Regions from separate parts of the Kitasatospora sp. NPDC059648 genome, predicted to be linked through region 1. Evidence: riboswitches for the same ligand, from Rfam matches in the RefSeq annotation. Region 1 holds a riboswitch; each other region holds the start of a gene.
The links. A riboswitch is a leader RNA that binds a small molecule or an ion and turns the genes downstream of it on or off. The one in region 1 is predicted to bind cyclic di-AMP.

Region 1 (2,190 bases):
ACGTCGACCTCGGTTCCGTCTCAGCGTGTGAGCCCCTCTACCCACCGGTAGTTCACCTGCTTGTCCCAGCTTGTCCCACCGGGGCGGACGAAGACGGACGAAGGAGGGCGCAGGCGGTCGAGAGGGGCCGACCGGTCGGTCGGCCCCTCTCGAAGGGTCTCAGCCGAGGTGGAGGACCTGGCCGGGCACGATCAGGTTCGGGTCTCCGCCGACGGTGCCGCGGTTGCCGTCGTACAGCGCCTGCCAGCCGCCGGACACGCCCTGGGCGGCGGCGATGCCCGACAGGGTGTCACCGGAGCGGACGGTGTAGTCGTGGCCGGTCTGCGGGGCAGGGGCCGGCTGGGCGGCGCGCGGGGCGGCGTGCTTCGGGGTGTACTGCTGGGCCGGCTGCGTCTCCGGCTGCTCGGCCTTCTTCGGCGCGGCGTGCTTCGGCGCGTACTGCTGGACCGGCTTCGGGGCGGCCTTGGGGGCCTGCTGCTTCGGGGCGGCCTTGGTGGCCTGCTTCGGCGCCTGCTGCTTGGGGGCGGACTGCGCCTTGGTGTCCGAGGAGGTGTCCACGGCCGCCGGGGCGCCGCCCTTGCTCAGGCCGGCCTTCTTGGAGCAGACAGGCCAGGCGCCCGGGCCCTGCGAGGCGAGCACCTTCTCGGCGACCGAGATCTGCTGCGCCCGGCTGGCCTGGTCGGCCTGCGGCGCGTAGGCGGTGCCGCCGTACGCCTTCCACGTGCTGGGGGTGAACTGCAGGCCGCCGTGGAAGCCGTTGCCGGTGTTGATGCTCCAGTTGCCGCCGCTCTCGCACTGGGCGACGGAGTCCCAGGCGGAGGCCGGGGCGGCGGAGGCGCCGGTGGCGGTGAGGAGCGGCAGCGCGAGTCCGACGCCGGCCACACCGGCGACGGCGATCGCCTTCTCGGCCTGGGTGCGACGACGATGACGGCCAGATCCAACGAGCAGCATGAAGAGGTCCCTCTCCGCACGCCTGCGAGGTGAGCTGTCGGGTTCGGACCGGGAGGTGGCCCGGCCGCCGGCGGCGGAAACGATTCCGCTCGGGCGGCTTCACCCCAAGCCGTTGGAGGAACGGCAACAAACCTGGTTCCCCCGCCCCTGCCCAGGGTCTGGTCGGTTTCCCGTGGCGCGGCGGGCAGGATTCGGCGTTCCGCGCACGAGGTCCGCAGCTGCGAACTCCAGGGAGACTAGACAGATCTTCAGACCGATCACAAGCTCATATCGCCGACATCACACAAAAATCACGGCCCGTGTTCGATCGCCTACCAACAGCTGGGCTTTGTCCGGTTTGATGGCCGTTCATACTGCTGTCACCGCGCGGAATACGACGTCACATCAGTGTGTCGGACGCTCAGGGAGGGCGTGCGGCGAGCGTGGCTCGGGACTGAATTCGACCGGAAGTTCGCGCAATCCGCGCATGATCAGGCCACCGCGCCAGCGCAGGTTCTCCGGGCTTTCGGCCAACCGCAGATCGGGCAGCCGGGAAAGCAGGGTGGCCAGCGCGGACCGCCCCTCCAGCCGGGCCAGCGGGGCCCCGATGCAGTAGTGGATGCCGTGCCCGAACCCCAGGTGGGGGTTGTCGCTCCGGGCCAGGTCGAGGGTGTTCTCGTCGGCGAACCGGGCCGGGTCGCGGTCCGCCGCCGCCAGCACCACCAGCACCGGGTCGCCGACCGGGATCTCCACCCCGCCGATGGTCAGCGGCGCGGTCGCGAACCGCCAGGTCGCCAGCTCCACCGGTCCGTCGTAGCGCAGGAGTTCCTCGATCCCGGTCTCCAGCAGTGCCGTCTCGCCGCGCGCCACCGACTCCTGCAGCAGCGCCCGCTGGTCCGGGTTGCGCAGCAGCGCGTACGTCCCGTTGCCGATCAGGTTGACCGTCGTCTCGAACCCGGCGAAGAGCAGGATGAAGGCCATCGCCGCGGCCTCGTTCTCGGTCAGGTGCTCACCGTGGTCGCTCGCCCGGATCAGACCGGAGATCAGGTCGTCGCCGAGGTCGGCCCGCTTGCGGTGGATCAGCTCCAGCAGGTACGCCCGCATCCGCTTCACCGCCCGCCCGACGCCGCCGCGTTGGCCGCCTCCATGGCGGATCATCATTCCGGCCCAGTCGCGGAAGTCGTCCTGGTCCTCGGCCGGAACTCCGAGCATGTCGCAGATCGCGTAGATGGGGAGAGGGAAGGCGAACTCGTGGATCAG
Region 2 (2,190 bases), on a different contig from region 1:
AGCAGGGCGCCGGGTACGTCGAAGCGGCCGGTGGCGGACTCGTCGCGGCTCTCCGGGACGTACCGGGAGGTGACGGCGATCACCGCGGCGGCCAGCGGCAGGTTCAGCAGGAAGATCCAGCGCCAGCCGGGCCCGTCCACCAGCCAGCCGCCGAGGAAGGGGCCGACGGCGGCCGACACCCCGCCCAGGCCGGACCACAGGCCCACCGCGGCCGAGCGGTCGTCAGGGTGGAAGACCGCCTGGAGCATCGCGAGCGAGCCCGGGGTGAGCAGTGCGCCGCCGATGCCCTGGACGGCTCGGGCGGCGACCAGCACGTGGATGGTCGGGGAGGCGGCGCAGGCCGCGGAGGCGGCGGCGAACCAGACCACGCCGATCAGGAAGACCTTGCGCCGGCCGTAGCGGTCGCCGAGCGCGCCGCCGAGCAGGATCAGGCCCGCCAGGGTGAGCAGATAGGCGTTCAGGGTCCATTGCAGGGAGGCGAGGGAGGCGCCGAGGTCGGTGCCGATCCGGGGCAGGGCGACGTTCACCACGGTGCCGTCGAGCATCGCCATGCTGGAGCCGAGCACCGTCGCGAGCAGCACCCAGCGTCCCCGTGCGGTGCCCAGGCGCAGGGAGCCGGCTTCGGAGGTGGTCACGGCCCGATCCTGCGCCCCGTGGGGCGCACGTGACAAGGGTCACCGGGAGGCGTGTCGGTCGGGGACGGTGCGTGAACGGATGGTCGCGCGGGGGTGTGGTGATCGGCGCAGGGTCGCGGATCAGTGGCGCGGGGTGAATGGATTGTGCACGTACGGTGTGGCGGATCATTCGGAGGGTCACCGCGTTGCGGGCGTCGATTGCCGGTTCGAGAGATCGACATTGCGTCCCCCGAACGGATGAGTTTTAGTTCAGCGACCGCCCGGCCAGTCCGGACGGATCCGCCGGGTGGAACGCCGAGTCCTGCCGCTGCCCGGTGGTTCGAACTGAGCTCTGTACGGCAGGAGCGGGGGACCCACAGGTAAGTCGCCGGACCGGAGTTCGTGCTTTTCAGGGCGCGGACGTCCAGGACCGGCTCGGGGTGAAGCCGCGCATGCGGCCGGGCAACTCCAGCCCGAACCCGACAGCTCACCTCGCAGGCGTCGGAGAGGAAATCCCATGCCTGCACAGGCTCGTCGTTTCGCCCTGCCCCGTTTCGCCCTGCCCCGTGCCGCCCGCATCGGCATCGCCACCACCGTCGCCGGTGCCTCCTTCGTCCTGCCGCTGGTGACCACGATGAGCGGTCAGGCCGCCGCTGCCCAGGTCGTCGCGGCCGCACCGGCCGCCAAGGTCGTCAGCTCCGGCTTCGTCGCCCCGCTGGCCAAGCCGGTGCTGGGCGAGGCCTACGGCGTGGCCGGCTCGATGTGGGCCTCCGGCCACCACACCGGCCAGGACTTCGTCTGCTCCACCGGCACCCCGGTGCGCGCGATCGCCAACGGCGTCGTGGTGCAGGCCGGCAACGGCGGCGCCTACGGCAACCAGGTCGAGATCAAGCTCGCGGACGGCAAGTACGCGCAGTACGCGCACCTGTCCGTGATCGGCGTGAAGATCGGCCAGCGCGTCACCGTCGGCCAGCAGCTGGGCCTCTCCGGCGCCACCGGCAACGTGACCGGCCCGCACCTGCACTTCGAGGTCCGCACCGGTCCGAACTACGGCTCGGACATCAACCCGGTCGCCTACCTGCGGGCGCACGGCGTCGCGCTCTGACCCCACCGGGTTTCAGGAACCACCGCTGTCGCGGGGGCGAAACGGTCCTCCGGGATGGTCATGTCGGGTGACCGCTCGACCGGATGACCGCCGCGATAGTGGACATGGGCGCGGGACACGCCCACGGCCGGCCCGGCTTCACGGGACATCTTCCCCGAAGCCGGGCCGGCCCTTGCCGTTTTCGGCCCCGCGGCGTTCGGTGCTTCGAGCGTGGCGTCACCCCGGCTGTCTCCTGCGATGGGACAAGCTCGGGGCCGGTATGCGCCGGCCGGGGCGGCGGCGGTCGGGCCCCGGGGCGGTGACGGTCTTCCAAGGGCCGGCCGCCACCTGCTCGTTCGCCGTCGGCGACCGCGGCCGGAGCTGTGCGCCTAGCTCCGGTGGGCCGGCAGGCCGTGCTGGGCCGCGGTGAGGAGCTCGTGCATCCGGTGGCCGAAGTCCTCGGTGTCGCGGGCGGGTTCGGGAAAAACCAGG
Region 3 (2,190 bases), on a different contig from region 1:
CCGGAGTTCTGACCGTTGTTCGACCAGAAGAGCAGGTCGCCCGGCTGGAGGCTGTCCAGCGACACGTGGGTGCTGGCGGCGGCCTGGTCGGCGGCGACGCGCGGGATGTTGATGCCCGCGGCGCGCAGCGCGGCCTGGGTCAGGCCGGAGCAGTCCCAGCCACCGTTGCCGGTGCCGCCGTAGACGTAGGCCTGGCCGACCTTCGACTCGGCGAAGGAGACCGCGGCGGCCATGCTGCCGGTGGCAGCCGGGGCCTGGGTCTGGGCGGCCGGCTTCGAGGCGGGCTTGGCGGCCGGGGCCTTGGTCTGGGCGATCGGCTTGGCGGCCGCCACAGCGCCGTTCGAAGCCTGGCCGGACTTCTGCGAGCGGTCGAACCAGGTGAAGTCCGAGCCGGACTTGGCGGTGGAGGACTGGTCGGCCTGGGCCGAGGTGCCGTCACCGAAGGTCAGCTGCTGGCCCGGGTAGATGGTGTCCGGGCCCTCGGTGAGGGTGCTGCGGTTGAGCTCGTACAGGTGCTGCCAGCCGCCCTGGACGTTGTGCTTCTCGGCGATCGAGGACAGCCAGTCACCCTTGACGACGGTGTAGTCGCCGGTCTGCGCCGGGTGCTGCTTCGCCCAGCCGCTGGTGGCGGACTTGGCGGAGGCCGAGGCGGAGTCACCGGAGGCCTGGTCCTGGGCGGGCGCGGCCGGCTTGGCGGGCGCCGCGACCGGAGCCGGGCTCTGGGTCGGCTTGGCGGCCGGCTTGGCGGCCGTCGAGGTGTCGACGGAGGCCGGGGCGCCGCCCTGGGTCAGACCGGCCTGGACCGAGCAGACCGGCCAGGCGCCGGGGCCCTGCGAGGCGAGGACCTTCTCGGCGACGGCGATCTGCTGGTCCTTGGTGGCGAGGTTGGCCTGCGGCGCGTACGCGGTGCCGCCGAAGGCGGCCCAGGTGCTGGAGGTGAACTGCAGGCCGCCGTAGAAGCCGTTGCCGGTGTTGATGCTCCAGTTGCCGCTGCTCTCGCACTGGGCGACCTTGTCCCAGGTGGCGACGGAGGCGGCGTCGGCGGTGCCGGTAGTGAGGCAGGGGACGGTGAGGCCGACGCCCGCCACGCCGAGGGCGGCGATCACGCGACGAGTGCGGCTGGACAGGCGGTTGCCGTTGGAAGGCAGCATGAAGACGCGGTCCTCTCCCACGCCTGCGAGGTGAGCTGTCGGATTCGGGCTGGAGTTGCCCGGCCGCGCTGTGGCGCGGCTTCACCCCTAGCCCAGGACCTTTTCCGGGAAAGCGGTCCGGGGCGACTTACCTGTGGTTCCCCCGCTCCTGCCGTGATGCGTTTTCGCGCTGCCAGGACATCCGACGGCAGGACTCGGCGTCGCGGATGAACTGGGTCCGTGTGGTCACGAACGGGGAGCACGTTAAGCAGACTTAAGTTCGAACTGCAAATACCTGTGATGCGCATCACGGTTTACGAAAAAAGGCCGAACGGCTCGAATTTCATGATCAGAAATGATCGTTCTCCGGCAATTCTGCGGTGAATTCACAAAACTGGCTCCGCCTCAGGAGCGATGTGACGGGGCGTTGGAGCGTGGAGCGGCGCGCTCGTCGGGCTGGAAGGTGCCCAGGATTCGAGCGCCCGGTGATGCCTCGGCTATTCATCGACAAAATGCACCAGAACGGACATTACGTGGCAATGGCCGCTTAACTCGCCTGCGGGGCAATCCGAACAAGCGAAAAGGGCCCGGAACGCGGTCGTTCCGGGCCCTTCGGTGGTGCGGGTGCGGCGACGGGTGGCCGCGCGGGTCCGTCAGCCCTCCACGGGCCCCTCAGTGGCCGCGTGGGCGCGTCGGGAGCCCTCCCCGGCCCCGGCGGTGGCGGCGGCCTCCGCCTCCGCCTCGGCGAGCTCCTCCGCCGACGGCGTCGGCAGCGCGGCCAGGTAGGTGGAGGCGATCAGCTGGCCGACGGTCGGGTAGGCGCCCAGCGGCGCCGCCGACGGGCAGCCGGTCTCCTCGGCGGCCGTGGCGAGCAGCTCGGAGTCCGCCTCCGGGCCGATGACGAGCGGGGCCAGCGCCGGGCGCTGGGCGCCGGTCTCCTTGAGGTGGTCGACGGCGCCGGCGACCGATCCGGGCACGTCGAGCGCGGCGGCGACGACCGGGACGGCCAGTCGGGCGGCCAGCAGCACGCCGGTGATGCCGGCCGCGGCGGCCGCGTCCT
Region 4 (2,190 bases), on a different contig from region 1:
CACCGGACCATCGCGGCGCCCACGACGGCCATGACGCCCTTCATGAGCGCGTTCGCCCGGTGCTCGACGAAGGCGTCGATGAGCGCGATCCCGGCGACCCGCTGGGGCGCGTCCCCCGCGAGCTTGACGACCGTCGCCCCGGTGTAGGACTGCCCGACCAGGACGGCCCGCTCGATGCCGAGGTGGTCGAGCAGGGCGAGGACGTCGGTGGCGACGGCGGAGGGGCTGTAGTCGTCCCAGACGATCGAGGACTCGCCGAAGCCGCGCAGGTCCATGGTGATGACCCGGTGCCCGGCCGCGGTGAGCAGCGGGTGGAGGTGCCGGTAGGCGCGGCGGGAGTCGAGCATCCCGGGGAGCAGGACGACGGGGGTGCCGTCGCCCTGCCGGGTGTCGTCGTAGGCGAGGCGGCCGCCGGGGACGTCGAGGTACTGGGTGCTCGGGGTGATGGTGCCGTTCATGGTGGGCCTCCACGGGCTCGCTCGCTGCTGCCAATAGCCGTAAAGCTATGGCTAATAGCTTTAGCCGTCAAGCGCCCGGCTCCGCACGGGCCCCGCTCAGACCCCCTCGACCTTGAACGGGTCGTGCTCGCTCAGCAGCTTCTCCAGTCGGGCCTGGTCGACCCGGGCGACGGTGTCCGAGGACTCCTGCCGGTCCCGGATCACCTTGGCCAGCGTGAACGCGGAGGTGACGGTGTAGAGGAGGCCGATCCCGAGGAAGGCCCGGGTCCAGCCGCCGACGGGAAGGTAGGCGATCCCGGCCGCGAGGGCCGTGCCGGAGATGGCGAAGGAGAGGACGGCCTGGACGTAGTACGCGGCGGTGGTGCGTGACTGCATCGGTGCGTTCATGGCGCCAGGATGCGTCGGGGCGGCCGGGGTGCACATGAGTAGGAGTACTCAGATGAGCCGGGCGGCTGAGGGGTCGTTCGTTGACGTCCGATCACCCGTTCCCCCGCAGTCGCGGACGGACGGCTTGGAATCAGAGCCTCCTAGGATTAACGTTTGATAACGCAGCGCGGTCGTCAACGCCGTACCCAGACGGCACCGTGCGCCGTCGCCTAATCCCGCCGGCCGGCCTCCGGGCAGGCCAGGGAGCCGGGGAACCACGTTCCCTGGGGTGAATCGGCGGGGCCCCGGCCCGGCCGTAGGAGACCTTCCTGCTCCGAACCCGTCAGCTAACCCGGTAGGCGCGAAGGAAGGAAAGGAGCGCCCTCCGTGGCGTCGACGCACACCCCGGCACACCCGGCCGGCCCCGCAGCCGGTACCCAGCTCCTCGACCACCCCGGCCCGAACGGCTCCGAGCCCCGCGACTCCGGCTCCGCCGGTCCCGCGAACCACGGCGCCCCCTTCGCCCCGGAGGCCGAGCCCAACCGCCACCGGATGCCGCGTCAGACCCGCGGGGCCTCCCCGCTGCTCGGCGTCACCGCCGTCGCCGCCACCCTGGGCGCCACCGGCTTCGCCTCCGCGACCCCGGCCGCCGCGCCCGCCGTCGAGGCGCCGGACGAGGCCCCGGTCGCCCTGGCCGCCGACCCCGGACTCGCGCTCGCCGCCCGGATCCAGCAGCAGGCCGACAGCCAGCGCACCGCCGCAGAGGAGAGCGCCCGGGTGCAGGCCGCCCAGGAGGCCGAGGCCAAGGCCGCCGCCAAGGAGGCCGAGGCCAAGCGCGCCGCCGAGGAGGCCGAGCGGACCAAGGCCGCCGCCCTCACCCTGCCGGTGAAGGAGTACAACCTCTCCGCCCACTACGGCCAGAGCGCCCGCTACTGGGCCCACCTGCACACCGGCCTGGACTTCGCCGCCGACACCGGCACCGCGGTCCACGCGGTCGGCCAGGGCACCATCACCTCGGCCGGCTGGTCCGGCGCGTACGGCTACCGGATCGTCGAGACCCTGCCCGACGGCACCGAGATCTGGTACTGCCACCTGTCCTCGATCATCACGGGCTCCGGGCAGGTCGCCTCGGGCCAGCAGATCGGCAAGGTCGGCGCGACCGGCAACGTCACCGGCCCGCACCTGCACCTGGAGGTCCGCCCGGGCGGCGGCGCCCCGGTCGACCCGGAGACCTGGCTCCAGCAGCACGGCCTCAACCCGTAACGAACCCGGAAGGGGAGGAGCCCCGGGCCGCTCGCCCGGGGCTCCCCCGCCGTCTCACTCCGGCGGCAACTGCGCCAGGTACGCGTCGATCTCCTCCGCCCCC

Region 2: it holds a riboswitch for cyclic di-AMP, as region 1 does, so the genes downstream of both, ACFV1W_RS06760 (M23 family metallopeptidase) here and ACFV1W_RS01555 (transglycosylase family protein) in region 1, are expected to answer to the same signal.
Region 3: it holds a riboswitch for cyclic di-AMP, as region 1 does, so the genes downstream of both, ACFV1W_RS08195 (transglycosylase family protein) here and ACFV1W_RS01555 (transglycosylase family protein) in region 1, are expected to answer to the same signal.
Region 4: it holds a riboswitch for cyclic di-AMP, as region 1 does, so the genes downstream of both, ACFV1W_RS13920 (M23 family metallopeptidase) here and ACFV1W_RS01555 (transglycosylase family protein) in region 1, are expected to answer to the same signal.

The regions. Positions count from the first base shown of each region.
Region 1 is NZ_JBHWDU010000001.1:334,327-336,516, reverse strand. It holds gene ACFV1W_RS01555 (transglycosylase family protein) at 160-951, opposite strand; cyclic di-AMP (ydaO/yuaA leader) riboswitch at 957-1,125, opposite strand; gene ACFV1W_RS01550 (cytochrome P450) at 1,336-2,190, opposite strand, start outside.
Region 2 is NZ_JBHWDU010000007.1:37,906-40,095, forward strand. It holds gene ACFV1W_RS06755 (MFS transporter) at 1-551, opposite strand, end outside; cyclic di-AMP (ydaO/yuaA leader) riboswitch at 953-1,128, shown strand; gene ACFV1W_RS06760 (M23 family metallopeptidase) at 1,132-1,719, shown strand; gene ACFV1W_RS06765 (DUF2470 domain-containing protein) at 2,088-2,190, opposite strand, start outside.
Region 3 is NZ_JBHWDU010000009.1:2,734-4,923, reverse strand. It holds gene ACFV1W_RS08195 (transglycosylase family protein) at 1-1,151, opposite strand, end outside; cyclic di-AMP (ydaO/yuaA leader) riboswitch at 1,159-1,322, opposite strand; gene ACFV1W_RS08190 (hypothetical protein) at 1,784-2,190, opposite strand, start outside.
Region 4 is NZ_JBHWDU010000018.1:26,190-28,379, reverse strand. It holds gene ACFV1W_RS13930 (alpha/beta fold hydrolase) at 1-458, opposite strand, end outside; gene ACFV1W_RS13925 (YiaA/YiaB family inner membrane protein) at 555-845, opposite strand; cyclic di-AMP (ydaO/yuaA leader) riboswitch at 1,042-1,200, shown strand; gene ACFV1W_RS13920 (M23 family metallopeptidase) at 1,212-2,087, shown strand; gene ACFV1W_RS13915 (hypothetical protein) at 2,142-2,190, opposite strand, start outside.